Regions from separate parts of the Kitasatospora sp. NPDC056783 genome, predicted to be linked through region 2. Evidence: riboswitches for the same ligand, from Rfam matches in the RefSeq annotation. Region 2 holds a riboswitch; the other holds the start of a gene.
The links. Region 2 has a riboswitch for glycine ahead of gcvT (glycine cleavage system aminomethyltransferase GcvT). Riboswitches for the same ligand answer to the same signal wherever they lie in the genome.
Positions count from the first base shown of each region.

Region 1: it holds a riboswitch for glycine, as region 2 does, so the genes downstream of both, gcvP (aminomethyl-transferring glycine dehydrogenase) here and gcvT (glycine cleavage system aminomethyltransferase GcvT) in region 2, are expected to answer to the same signal.

Region 1 covers NZ_JBHUAF010000533.1:14-4,302, reverse strand. Annotated here, with positions in the region: gene gcvP (aminomethyl-transferring glycine dehydrogenase) at 1-2,684, opposite strand, end outside; glycine riboswitch at 2,922-3,025, opposite strand; partial or broken gene ACFRMQ_RS38555 (PRC-barrel domain-containing protein) at 3,249-3,632, shown strand; partial or broken gene ACFRMQ_RS38550 (YsnF/AvaK domain-containing protein) at 3,747-4,289, shown strand, end outside.
Region 2 covers NZ_JBHUAF010000367.1:788-8,596, reverse strand. Annotated here, with positions in the region: gene ACFRMQ_RS33665 (ABC transporter substrate-binding protein) at 1-1,628, opposite strand, end outside; gene ACFRMQ_RS33660 (ABC transporter permease) at 1,720-2,706, opposite strand; gene ACFRMQ_RS33655 (enhanced serine sensitivity protein SseB C-terminal domain-containing protein) at 3,152-4,081, opposite strand; gene ACFRMQ_RS33650 (enhanced serine sensitivity protein SseB C-terminal domain-containing protein) at 4,197-4,991, opposite strand; glycine riboswitch at 5,200-5,304, shown strand; gene gcvT (glycine cleavage system aminomethyltransferase GcvT) at 5,536-6,657, shown strand; gene gcvH (glycine cleavage system protein GcvH) at 6,784-7,158, shown strand; gene glyA (serine hydroxymethyltransferase) at 7,245-7,809, shown strand, end outside.

The DNA of each region.
Region 1 (4,289 bases), on a different contig from region 2:
TCGCCCGAGCCGACCTTGTCGATCTCGCCGCGGATGGTGATCATCGCGTCGCAGAAGCGGTCGATCTCGTGCAGGTCCTCGGACTCGGTCGGCTCGATCATCAGCGTGCCGGCCACCGGGAAGGACATCGTCGGCGCGTGGAAGCCGTAGTCGATCAGGCGCTTGGCGATGTCGTCCACCGTCACGCCCGTCTCCTTGGTCAGCGGGCGCAGGTCGATGATGCACTCGTGCGCGACCAGCCCGCCCGGGCCGGTGTAGAGCACCGGGAAGTGCGGGGACAGGCGCTTGGCGATGTAGTTGGCGTTCAGCACCGCGACCTGGGTCGCGTGCTTGAGGCCCTCGCCGCCCATCAGCCGGACGTACGCCCAGGAGATCGGCAGGATGGCCGCCGAGCCCCACGGCGCGGCCGAGATCGGGCCGACACCGGTGGCCGGGCCGGCCTCCGGCTGGAGCGGGTGGTTCGGCAGGTGCGGCGCCAGGTGGGCGCGCACCGCGACCGGGCCGACGCCCGGGCCGCCACCGCCGTGCGGGATGCAGAAGGTCTTGTGCAGGTTCAGGTGCGAGACGTCCGCGCCGAACTTGCCCGGCTTGGCGAGGCCGACCAGGGCGTTCAGGTTGGCGCCGTCCACGTACACCTGGCCGCCGGCCTCGTGCACCAGGGCGCAGATGTCGGTGATCTGGGTCTCGTACACGCCGTGGGTGGACGGGTAGGTGACCATCAGCACGGCGAGGCTGTCGCGGTGCTGCTCGATCTTGGCCTTCAGGTCCTCCACGTCGACGTCACCGTCGACCAGGGTCTTCACCACGACCACGCGCATGCCGGCCATCACCGCGGAGGCCGCGTTGGTGCCGTGCGCCGAGGACGGGATCAGGCAGACGTCGCGCTGGGTGTCGCCGTTGGCGTGGTGGTAGGCGCGCACGGCCAGCAGACCGGCCAGCTCGCCCTGGGAGCCCGCGTTCGGCTGGATCGACACGGCGTCGTAGCCGGTCACCTCGACCAGCTGCTGCTCCAGCTGGCGGATCAGGGTCAGAAAGCCCTGGGCCTGGTCGATCGGCGCGAAGGGGTGCAGCTGACCGAACTCCGGCCAGGTCACCGCCTCCATCTCGGTGGTCGCGTTGAGCTTCATGGTGCAGGAGCCCAGCGGGATCATGCCGCGGTCCAGCGCGTAGTCCCGGTCCGACAGGCGGCGCAGGTAGCGCAGCATGGCGGTCTCCGAGCGGTGGCTGTGGAAGACCGGGTGGGTCAGGTACTCGTCCTCGCGCAGCAGCGCGGCGGGCAGCGCCTCGGCGCTCTCGGCGACCTCCACGCCCTCGACGCCGAACGCGGCCCAGACGCCGGCCAGGTGCTCGCGGGTGGTGGTCTCGTCGGTGGAGACCGAGATCCGGTCCTCGCCGTCCTGGTACACGTTGATGCCGTTGGCGCGGGCGGCGGCGGCGATCTCGGCGGCGCGGCCCGGGACGACGGCGGTGACGGTGTCGAAGAACTCGCCGTGCAGCAGCTCGACGCCGCCGGCCTTCAGGCCCTCCGCGAGGGCGGCGGCGTAGCGGTGGGTGCGACGGGCGATGTCGGCCAGGCCGTCCGGGCCGTGGTAGACGGCGTACATCGAGGCCATCACGGCGAGCAGCACCTGGGCGGTGCAGATGTTGCTGGTCGCCTTCTCGCGGCGGATGTGCTGCTCGCGGGTCTGGAGCGCCAGGCGGTAGGCGCGGTTGCCGTCGGCGTCGACGGAGACGCCGACCAGGCGGCCGGGCAGCGAGCGGGCGTACTCGGCGCGCACCGACAGGTAGCCGGCGTGCGGGCCGCCGAAGCCCATCGGCACGCCGAAGCGCTGCGAGGTGCCGCAGGCGATGTCGGCGCCCAGCGAGCCCGGGGACTTGAGCAGGGTCAGCGCGAGCAGGTCGGCGGCGACGGCGACGATGGCACCCAGGCCGTGCGCCTGCTCGATCACCGGGGCGAGGTCGCGGACCACACCGGTGGCGCCGGGGTACTGGAGCAGCACGCCGAAGACGCCGCGCTCGACGATCTCGGCCGGGATGCCCTCGGACAGGTCGGCGACGACGACCTCGACACCGGTCGGCACGGCGCGGGTGTTGATCACCGCGACGGTCTGCGGCAGGGTCTCGGCGTCGACCAGGAAGACACCGCCCTTGACCTTGGTGACGCGGCGGGCCAGCGCCATCGCCTCGGCGGCCGCGGTGCCCTCGTCCAGCAGCGACGAGCCGGAGGTCGGCAGGCCGGTCAGGTCGGAGACCAGGGTCTGGAAGTTGAGCAGCGCCTCCAGACGGCCCTGCGAGATCTCCGGCTGGTACGGGGTGTAGGCGGTGTACCAGGCCGGGTTCTCCATGACGTTGCGCAGGATCACCGGCGGGGTGAAGGTGCCGTAGTAGCCCAGGCCGATCATCGGCTGGAGCACCTGGTTGCGGCCGGCCAGCTCACGCAGCTCGGCGAGGACCTGGGCCTCGGTCCGGCCCCCGGGCAGGTCCAGGGCGGTGATGGAGCGGATCGCCTCGGGCACCGCGGTGGCGGCGAGTTCGTCCAGCGAGCCGTAGCCCACGGACGCCAGCATCTTGTCCTGCGCGGCCGCGTCGGGGCCGATGTGGCGGTTCTCGAAGGGGCTGGCCAGCTCAAGCTCGGTGAGGGTCGAGGCGCTGGTGGGGCGTCCCGCGTTCGGCTGGGCGTTCATGGTGGTCGAGGCCTCCTGGTCACGGACCGGCGGGGGTACGCACGCCGGCCGGCCAACGCCGCTGCGGACAGCGGACCGGCCTGGGCGGACGGACCCGAAAGGCCTCCCCCTCTGTCATCGGGACCTGAGAGCTTCGCCCGCACGTCGCGCTGTGGCGCTTCGTCGGCTTGCACCGTCGGTGAGGGTGGTGGTCGTCGGCTCCCGCGCCGGCGCTCCTGCCCTGCTTTCCAGAGTGACCTAGCCCGCACGGTACGGATGCCTGAGAGATTCCGGGGAGGAGTTGCTCCTTCGGCGCCCCGACCAGCGGTTTTCGCTGCCGGGGACTCTCCCGAGCGGGCTCGGCGGTCGCGGCCCAGATTACCAGCGGGAGGCCCTCGGATCACCGGTGCATCAGGTCACTCGGGGTCTACGCGCGTTCCCTCGGACGGTCCAGTGCGCAGCCCGTCCGGCGCACCCCGGTCGCGTTCGTCCGGTTCATGGCTTTTGGTGTGAAGTGGCGGACGGAACGGGTGCTCCGGCCGCCTTCCCGCGGGAGTTCCGCAGCCCAGCGCACTGGAGGAATGAGTGCAGACCGACATCGACCCCCGGGACCTCATCGGCCACAGGGCCGTCGACCGCAACGGAGACAAGATCGGCACGGTCGACGAGGTCTACCTGGACGACGCCACCGGCCGGCCCGAGTGGGCCGCGGTCCGGACCGGCATCTTCGGCCGGGACGCCTTCGTCCCGCTGACCACGAGCGAGTTCGCCGGCGACGAGCTCCGGGTGCCCTACGACAAGTCACTGGTCAAGGAGTCGCCGGACTTCGGCGTCGGCCAGCACCTGTCCCCCGCCCAGGAACTCCAGCTCTACCGCTACTACGGACTCGACACCCCGGTGGACGGCCGCCCGAACGGCGAGGACGGGCGCCGCGCCGAGCAGCCCGACCTCGACTTCGGCACCACCGCGGCCGCCACCGCGTCGACCGCGGCGGCCCCCGCCAAGTCGCTCACCTTCCACCACCCCGAGCGCCCCGCCGAGCCCGCGCCGGTCAGGGCCTCCGTCGCTCCCGTCGCCCCGGCCGTGACCGACGCCGGCGGAGCCGTCCCGGAGGCCGACCCGCGCACCCTCGGCGCCCCCGCTCCCGCCGCCGCTTCCCCGGCGCCCGCCCCCACGGCGCCGGTGGTGGAGCCGAAGCACCGGTCGCAGCCCGCCCCGGCACCGGCACCCGCCGCGGCCACCGCCGCGCCACGGACCGCCGCCATCCCGTCCACCCCCGCCGGCAGCCCGGTCGAGATCACCCGCCGGGAGGAACGGCTGGACGTCACCACCGAGTGGCACACCATCGGCACCGCGAAGCTGCGCAAGTACGTCACGACCGAACAGGTCGAGCGCCGCGTCCCGCTGGTCCACGAGCGCGTCCGGGTCGAGCGGATGCCGGTCGGTGAGGCCGAGCGCGCCGGCCTCACCGAGAAGGAGGTCGCCGAGGCCGTCGAGGAGGTCACCCTCCGGGAGGAACGCCCGGTGATCCGCAAGTACCTCGCCCCCGTCGAACGGGTCCGCCTCGTCGTCGAGCGCTACACCTTTGATTTTTTTGTCATGGAGGTATTCCGACGATTTATGGTG
Region 2 (7,809 bases):
TTGTCGATGTCGGCGTAGATCTTCTCGCGGGCCGCCTTGTCGGGGTTGACGGCGGAGTCGTCGATCAGCTTGTTGACCGCGGGGTCGTCCAGCTGGGCCAGGTTGTTGTTGCCGGACGGCTTGATGCTCCGGCCGTCGACGATCTGCTGGAGGAAGCCGTAGCCCGTCGGCCAGTCGGCGCCCCACTGCATCATCATCAGGCCGATGTTGTGCTCGGCGGCGAACTGCGGGGAGCCGGCGGCGTCCTGGAGGTACTTGCCCTGCGGGTACTGCTGGATCTCGGCGTTGATGCCGACCTTCTTCAGCGCGGCCTGGATCGAGGTGGCCGCGGCGACCTCGGTGGCGCGCTCGGTGCGGGCCGACAGGACGGTGTTGATGCCGCCCTCCTTGCCGCAGGCCTTCAGGGCCTCCTTGGCCTTGGCCTCGTCGCCCTTGCCGTCCTTGGTCTCGTACAGGTTGAAGTCCTGGTGGCCCGGGACGTCGGCCGGGAGGACGGTGTTGGCGACCTGGCCGCGGATCGGGCCGCCGAGCGCGGTCTGCACCGAGACCTTGTCGACCGCGTACTGCACGGCCTTGCGGCACTCGATGTTGTCGAACGGCGCGAGCTTGGAGTTGATCGCCATGTAGACCAGACGGCCGCCGTAGGCGTTGTCGGTGCTGGCCTTCAGCTTGGGGTTCTGGAGGATCTGCGCCTGGGTCTGCGGGTCGACGCCACCGCCCACGAGGTCGACCTGGGCGTTGCCGGCCAGCAGGTCCTTGTCGATGGTGGACTGGTCGATGTTCATCCGGAGCACGAGCTTGTCCGCGAGCTGCTTGCGGATCGGGTCGGTGCTCGGGTCCCAGTTGGTGTTGGGCACCAGGACGGCCTGCTTGCCGTCCTCGTAGGACTCGAACTTGTAGGAGCCCGAGGAGACGATCTTCTTCACGTAGTCCGAGCCGGTGTCCTTGGCCTGCGGGACGGGCGCGGTCTGCGGGGCGCTGACCAGGTAGTCGAAGTCGGCGAAGGGGTGCTTCAGGTGGAAGACGACCGTGGTGTCGTCGGGCGTCTCGATCGAGTCGAGGCCGCCCTCCTTGTCCTTGTACGGGCCGGCGTACGGCGTGGCGTTGTCCACCAGGTGCTCGCGGAAGTAGACCGGGCCGTTGGAGTTCACGTCCAGCGCGTAGTTCGAGCGCTCGATGGCGTACTTGACGTCCTTCGAGGAGATCGGGGAGCCGTCGTCGTACTTCAGGCCCTTGCGCAGCTTGTACGTCCAGGTCAGGCCGTCCGCGCTGACCTGGCCCATCGACTCGGCGAGGTCGGGGACGAGCTTGTTGCCCTCGTCGCCCGGCGCCGGGTTGAAGGTGGTCAGCGAACGGGCGTACAGACGCGAGAAGTTGTAGATGTACGCGTAGTACGTGTTGCCCGGGTCGAGCGAGTCCGGGGTGCCCTTCATCTCGAAGGTCACCGTCCCGCCCTTCTTGTCCGAGGCGTTGACGACGCTCTTGGTGGCCGCGTTGGCGCCGGAGCCGCCCGCGGAGCCGGAGGCCGAGGCGGAGTCGCCGCTCTTCTTCGAGCTGGTGCAGCCGGTGACGACCAGGACCGCGGCGGCGGCCGCCGCGGTCAAGGCGACGGTACGGGACCTACGCATGGGTGAGATCAACCCCTTGGAGATGTGGAGGCGGTGTGAGGGTCCTGGCGCGGGGTCAACTGGTGACGCGGGGCCAGTGAATGACGCTTGATCAGTTGTTCTTGGGATCGAGGGCATCGCGCAGGCCGTCGCCCAGGAGGTTGAAGGCGAGCACGGTGATGAAGATCGCCAGACCGGGGACCACCATGTACTGGGGGTCCACCTGGTAGTACCGGATCGCGTCCTGGAGCATCCCGCCCCAGGAGGCCTGCGGCGGCTGGATGCCGACGCCCAGGAAGCTCAGCCCGGCCTCGAAGAGGATGTTGGTCGGGATCAGCAGGGTCGAGTAGACCAGGATCGGACCGACCAGGTTGGGCAGCAGTTCCTTGAACAGGATGAACGGGCCGCGCGCGCCGAGGCTGCGGGCCGCGTGGACGAACTCCCGCTCGCGCAGCGAGAGGGTCTGGCCGCGCACGATCCGGCCCATGTAGGGCCAGTTGAAGAAGCCGATCACGAAGATCAGCACCAGCATGTGCAGCGGCAGGCCGTGCAGGCCGAAGGCTCCGCCCTGGAGCGAGGTCGAGATCGCGATCGCGAAGAGCAGCAGCGGGAACGCCAGGAAGACGTCCATCACCCGGCTGATCAGGGTGTCCACCCAGCCCCCGTAGTAGCCGGCCATGATGCCGAGTACGGTGCCGATGGTGTTGGACAGCAGGGTCGCGCCGAAGGCGACCAGCAGGGACACCCAGGAGCCCTCGATGACTCGGGTGAGCAGGTCACGGCCCTGAAGCGGGTCGACGCCGAGCGGGTGGTCCAGGCTCATGCCGCCCCAGTCGCCGAGCGGCAGACCGCCGAGGTCGGCGTCCAGGAGGTCCTGGTGGAGGGCGTCCGGGTCGAGTCCGAACATCGACTCGATCGGCTTGGCCAGCACGGCGAGCAGGATCAGCAGGATCACCACGACGCCGCCGGCGACGGCGGCCTTGTCCCGCTTGAAGCGGGTCCAGGCGATCTGGCCGAGGGAGCGGCCCTCGATCTTCTTGACCGGATCGGCGGCGGCGGGTGCCTCCGGCGCGTTCCCGGCGGTGGTCACGGATGTCATGGTCAGTTGGTCCCCTCGCCGACGGTGGCCGGCCCACGGGTGCCGGCCGTCGGCTTCGGCGGTGCGGCTGCGGACGTGCGGAAGTGCTTAGGAGGAGCTGGTGTTGACGGCAGCACGTCGTGCACGGGCGCTGCCACCACGCGGGATGGGCTTCGCGTGGACAGGCTGTCGGCGGCCGCGCTCACCTTTGTGGGGTTGCAGTACGCGCGGTGCGTTGCGCAGAACTCTCTGCCATCCGAACTGGCTTGCGCCAGCCCTGCCAACCGACAGATGCCCAACTGTGATCTGCGCGCATGCACCTCCCCGGTCTTCGGCATATACCTCTTCACATGGCTGTAACTGCCATGTCAAGATGATCCGAGCACACATCCGGAAATTCGTCCGGAAAGCATCGAAGCCGACTTGATGGGCAATCAAGTCGGCTTCGGGGAATGCGTTTTGTGAATCAGTGCCCGGGGTAGCCGGGCCACGGCCGCTGCGGCTGCTGTTGTTGCTGCCAGCCCGTCGCCGGCGGCTGGGTGCCGTAGGCATAACCCGGCATCGACTGGCCGGGGTACGACGGCGGGGGCGCCGGCGGGTACGGACCGGTCGGCGGGCGGCCCGCCTCCCGGTCGAAGAACGGCCGGGCGTTGGCGCGCATCCACAGCGCCACCGGGTCGTACTCGTCCGACATCGCCACCGTGGACACCGCGAGCCCCTCCGGAGCCACCGCGATCGCGCGCTGCATCAGCGCCCGCACCGCCTCCACGGCCGACGGCGAACTCTCGTACAGGTCAAGGCCGATGGCCAGGTACGGCTCCCCCACCGCGGGCTGCACCCAGGCCCGGCGCAGGGCCCGCACGGTGCGCACCTCGGCGGCCTGGCGCTCCAGCAGCGCGAAGAACGGCTGGGCGTTGAGCTGCGGCTCGCCGAGCTTCAACGGGCCGGCGGGAAGCCGCTCCAGACCCGCGGCGATCCGCCGCAGGTCCGCCCAGGGCACCCCGACGCCGCCCCCGGGCGCGTGCGGATTGAGCCACAGGCCCCAGCGGGTGCGGTACAGCGAGGCCGCGATCTCCCGGCCGGAGATGACCTCGTGGGCCCGGGTCCAGCCCGAGGAGGTCAGCTGCTCGGACGAGGTGACGGCCGGCGCGTAGCCGTGGCCGCTGATCTCCATGTTCCCGTACTGGGCGTCCTGGCTGCCCGGCGTGCCGTGCCACAGCAGCATCCAGACCTGACCGTCCGCCAGCGCGTGGAGCAGGCGCTCGTACGCGTCGTAGCGCTCCGGCGCGACCTCGCGCAGGGCGCGCTCCAACCCGCCCGGATCAGCTCCCGGGCGCCCGGCCGGTGCCTGGCCCCAGGGCCCCGGCACCCCGCCCGCTCCCGCTCCCGCACTCATGCGCCCACCTCGCCGCGCCTCTTTCCTCGAACCCGCCGACCCGTCGGCCGTCTGCACGCACCCTATGGCGCGGCACCGGCCGCCGCCACGGCGACGTGCCTTGATCCGGACCCGCTCAGGCCCGGGTGTGGAAGGGCATCACCCGGGTGAGCAGCCACTCGACCACCGGGTCGTCGGCGAGGTCGAGCAGTACGAGGTGGACGCCGCCGGGCAGCGGCGCGGTTCCCAGCGCTCGCCCGAGTGCCTCGTTCACCGCGGCCGGCTCGGCGGGCGCCGCGGGGTCCAACTGGACGCCCACGAACATCACGGTCGGCTCGCCCTCGATGCTGGCCAGCGCCCTGCGGGCGGTCAACACCCCGGGCAGTGCCGACAGTTCGGCCCGGCAGACGGCCAGGAAGTGCTCCGGGTCCTCGCCCGGCACCGGCTCGCGCAGCGCCACCCGGCCGCCGGTCGGCGCCGCCGGGTCCTCCCAGCGCTCCTCGCGCGGCCCGCGGCGCAGCTCCGCGACCCCCTGCGGCGGCACCGGGATGCCCACCGCGGCCTCCGGGTTCACCGCGATGCCCACGCCCAGCGGCAACCCCCGGGCGAACTCCCAGGCCGGCGCGACCGCGAAGGCCATCCCCGGCGCCTGCTGGAGGAACACCTCCTGCGAGGAGAACACCGGCACGTACGGGTCGCCGGCCAGCTCGATGGTCGGCAGGTCCAGCGACTGCCCCTGCGGGTCGGCCCCGGCCGGCAGCGGCACCCACACCTGGCTGCGGGCCAGCACCTCGATCACCCGCGGGGTCGCGCCCGGATCGCCCAGGGCCGCGGTCAGCACCTGCTCCAGCTCGTTGGCCGGCCAGGAACCGCCCGTCGGCGCCTCCTCCGGTCCGCCCCACCCCTGCTGCTGCTCCACCGGGTACCCCATGCGCCGCCGATTCCGCCCTCTGCCGGTCGGCCGCCCTCTGCTGCGCCGACGCGCAGCAGTCTAGAGCCCGGGGGCCACGGGGTTAGGGCTCGTGTTCGGTACCGCGCCGTGTGACCGGGTCCCCTCTCCCCTCGTCGCCCGGGACGTGCCATGATGTCCGCGTCCGACGGCATGCGCCGCGGGCCCCCACAACTCCATACCGGCCGCTCGAACCCGCGCGGGAGAGCCCGGAGTGCCGTCCCACGGCACGAGCCGGCGCCGAAGGAGCAAGTCCTCCCCGGAATCTCTCAGGCACCCCTACCGCACGGGTTAGGCACATCTGGAAAGCGGCGCCCGGCCCTGTCGGACGCCCACCCACGGTGCAAGCCGCCAAGCTGTCCCCCAAGCTGGAAACCAGCTGCGGGCAGCCGGGCGGTGAAGCTCTCAGGTTCGACGACAGATGGGGAGACCCACGCCGCCGCATGCCCGCGCGCAGGGTCGGCCCCCCAGCGGGTCCGGTCCGGCGCGTGCACCCCTGAGTGCCCCGACCGAGGAGTTCCTGGCCATGTCGTCCCTCCGCCTGACCGCGCTCGACGCGCTGCACCGCAGCCTCGGCGCCACCATGACCGACTTCGCCGGCTGGGACATGCCGCTGCGCTACGGCAGCGAGCGCGAGGAGCACCTCGCCGTCCGCACCAAGGCCGGCCTGTTCGACCTCTCGCACATGGGCGAGATCACCGTCACCGGCCCGCAGGCGGGCGAGATGCTGGACCACGCGCTGGTCGGCTTCGTCTCCGCGCTCGGCGAGCTGCGCGCCCGCTACACCATGATCTGCGCCGAGGACGGCGGCATCCTGGACGACCTGATCGTCTACCGCCTGCGCGAGGACGCCTTCCTGGTCGTCGCCAACGCCTCCAACGCCCAGCTGGTCCTCGACGAGCTGATCGCCCGCGCCAAGGGCTTCGACGCCGTCGTCACCGACGACCGCGACACCTACGCGCTGATCGCCGTCCAGGGCCCGGAGGCCACCGGCATCCTCGCCGCGACCACCGACGCCGACCTGCCCGGTCTGAAGTACTACGCGATCCTCCCGGCCGTGGTGTCCGGCCGCGAGGTGCTGCTCGCCCGCACCGGCTACACCGGTGAGGACGGCTTCGAGATCTTCTGCCACCCGGCCGACGCCGAGCCGGTCTGGCAGGCGCTGACCGCCGCCGGCGAGGGCCACGGCCTGGTCCCGTGCGGCCTGTCCTGCCGCGACACGCTGCGCCTGGAGGCCGGCATGCCGCTGTACGGCCACGAGCTGTCCACCGACCTCACCCCGTTCGACGCCGGCCTGGGCCGGGTCGTCCGCTTCGACAAGACCACCAACGAGGGCGCCTTCGTCGGCCGCAAGGCGCTGGAGCAGGCCGCCGCCGCGGCCGAGAGCAACCCCCCGAAGGTCCTGGTCGGCCTGGTCTCCGAGGGCAAGCGGGTGCCGCGCGCCGAGTACACCGTGGTCTCCACCGAGGGCGAGGCGATCGGCCGGATCACCTCGGGCTCGCCGTCCCCGACCCTGGGCAAGCCGATCGCGATGGCCTACGTCGACGCCGCCCACGCCGCCCCCGGCACCACCGTCGCGGTGGACGTGCGCGGCAAGCACGAGCCCGTCCAGGTCGTGGCGCTGCCGTTCTACAAGCGCGCCCGCTGAGCGCGCCCGCCGAGCCACGCCCGCCGAACCTTCGCAAGGCCCCGGTTTTCCCGTACACGCACGTCGCAGCCGTCCGAGCGGCGGCCCGCTTCGCCGTGCCCGCTTCCCATCCTGGAGAATGACGCCATGAGCAACCCCCAGCACCTGCAGTACACCAAGGAGCACGAGTGGCTGACGGCCGCCGAGGACGGTGTCTCCACGATCGGCATCACCAAGCACGCCGCCGACGCGCTCGGTGACATCGTCTACGTGCAGCTGCCCGAGGTCGGCGACACCGTGACCGCCGGCGAGACCTGTGGCGAGCTGGAGTCGACCAAGTCGGTCAGCGACCTGTTCTCCCCGGTGACCGGCGAGGTCACCGAGGTCAACCAGGACGTCCTGGACGACAACAGCCTGGTCAACAGCGCCCCGTTCGAGGGCGGCTGGCTGTTCAAGGTGCGCGTCGAGGCCACCGACGAGCTGCTCAGCGCGGACGCCTACACCGCCCTCATCGGCGGCTGAGACACCTGACCGGGGCGGTCACCGCGCGGCGGCCGCCCCGCCCCAGCCGCGGCCCCCTTTCCTCCTCCACCGGGAAGACCACCACCATGACGGTTCTCAACCAGTCCCTGCACGCCCTCGACCCGGAGATCGCCGCCGCGGTCGACGCCGAGCTGCACCGCCAGCAGACCACCCTGGAGATGATCGCCTCCGAGAACTTCGCCCCGGTGGCGGTCATGGAGGCCCAGGGCTCGGTGCTCACCAACAAGTACGCGGAGGGCTACCCCGGCCGCCGCTACTACGGCGGCTGCGAGCACGTCGACGTGGTCGAGCAGATCGCCATCGACCGCATCAAGGCCCTGTTCGGCGCCGAGCACGCCAACGTCCAGCCGCACTCCGGCGCGCAGGCCAACGCCGCCGCGATGTTCGCGCTGATCCAGCCGGGCGACACCATCCTGGGCCTGAGCCTGGCCCACGGTGGTCACCTGACCCACGGCATGAAGATCAACTTCTCCGGCAAGCTCTACAACGTGGCCGCGTACCACGTGGACGAGAAGACCGGCCAGGTCGACATGGCCGAGGTCGAGCGCCTCGCCAAGGAGCACCAGCCGAAGCTGATCATCGCCGGCTGGTCCGCCTACCCGCGTCAGCTGGACTTCGCCGCGTTCCGCC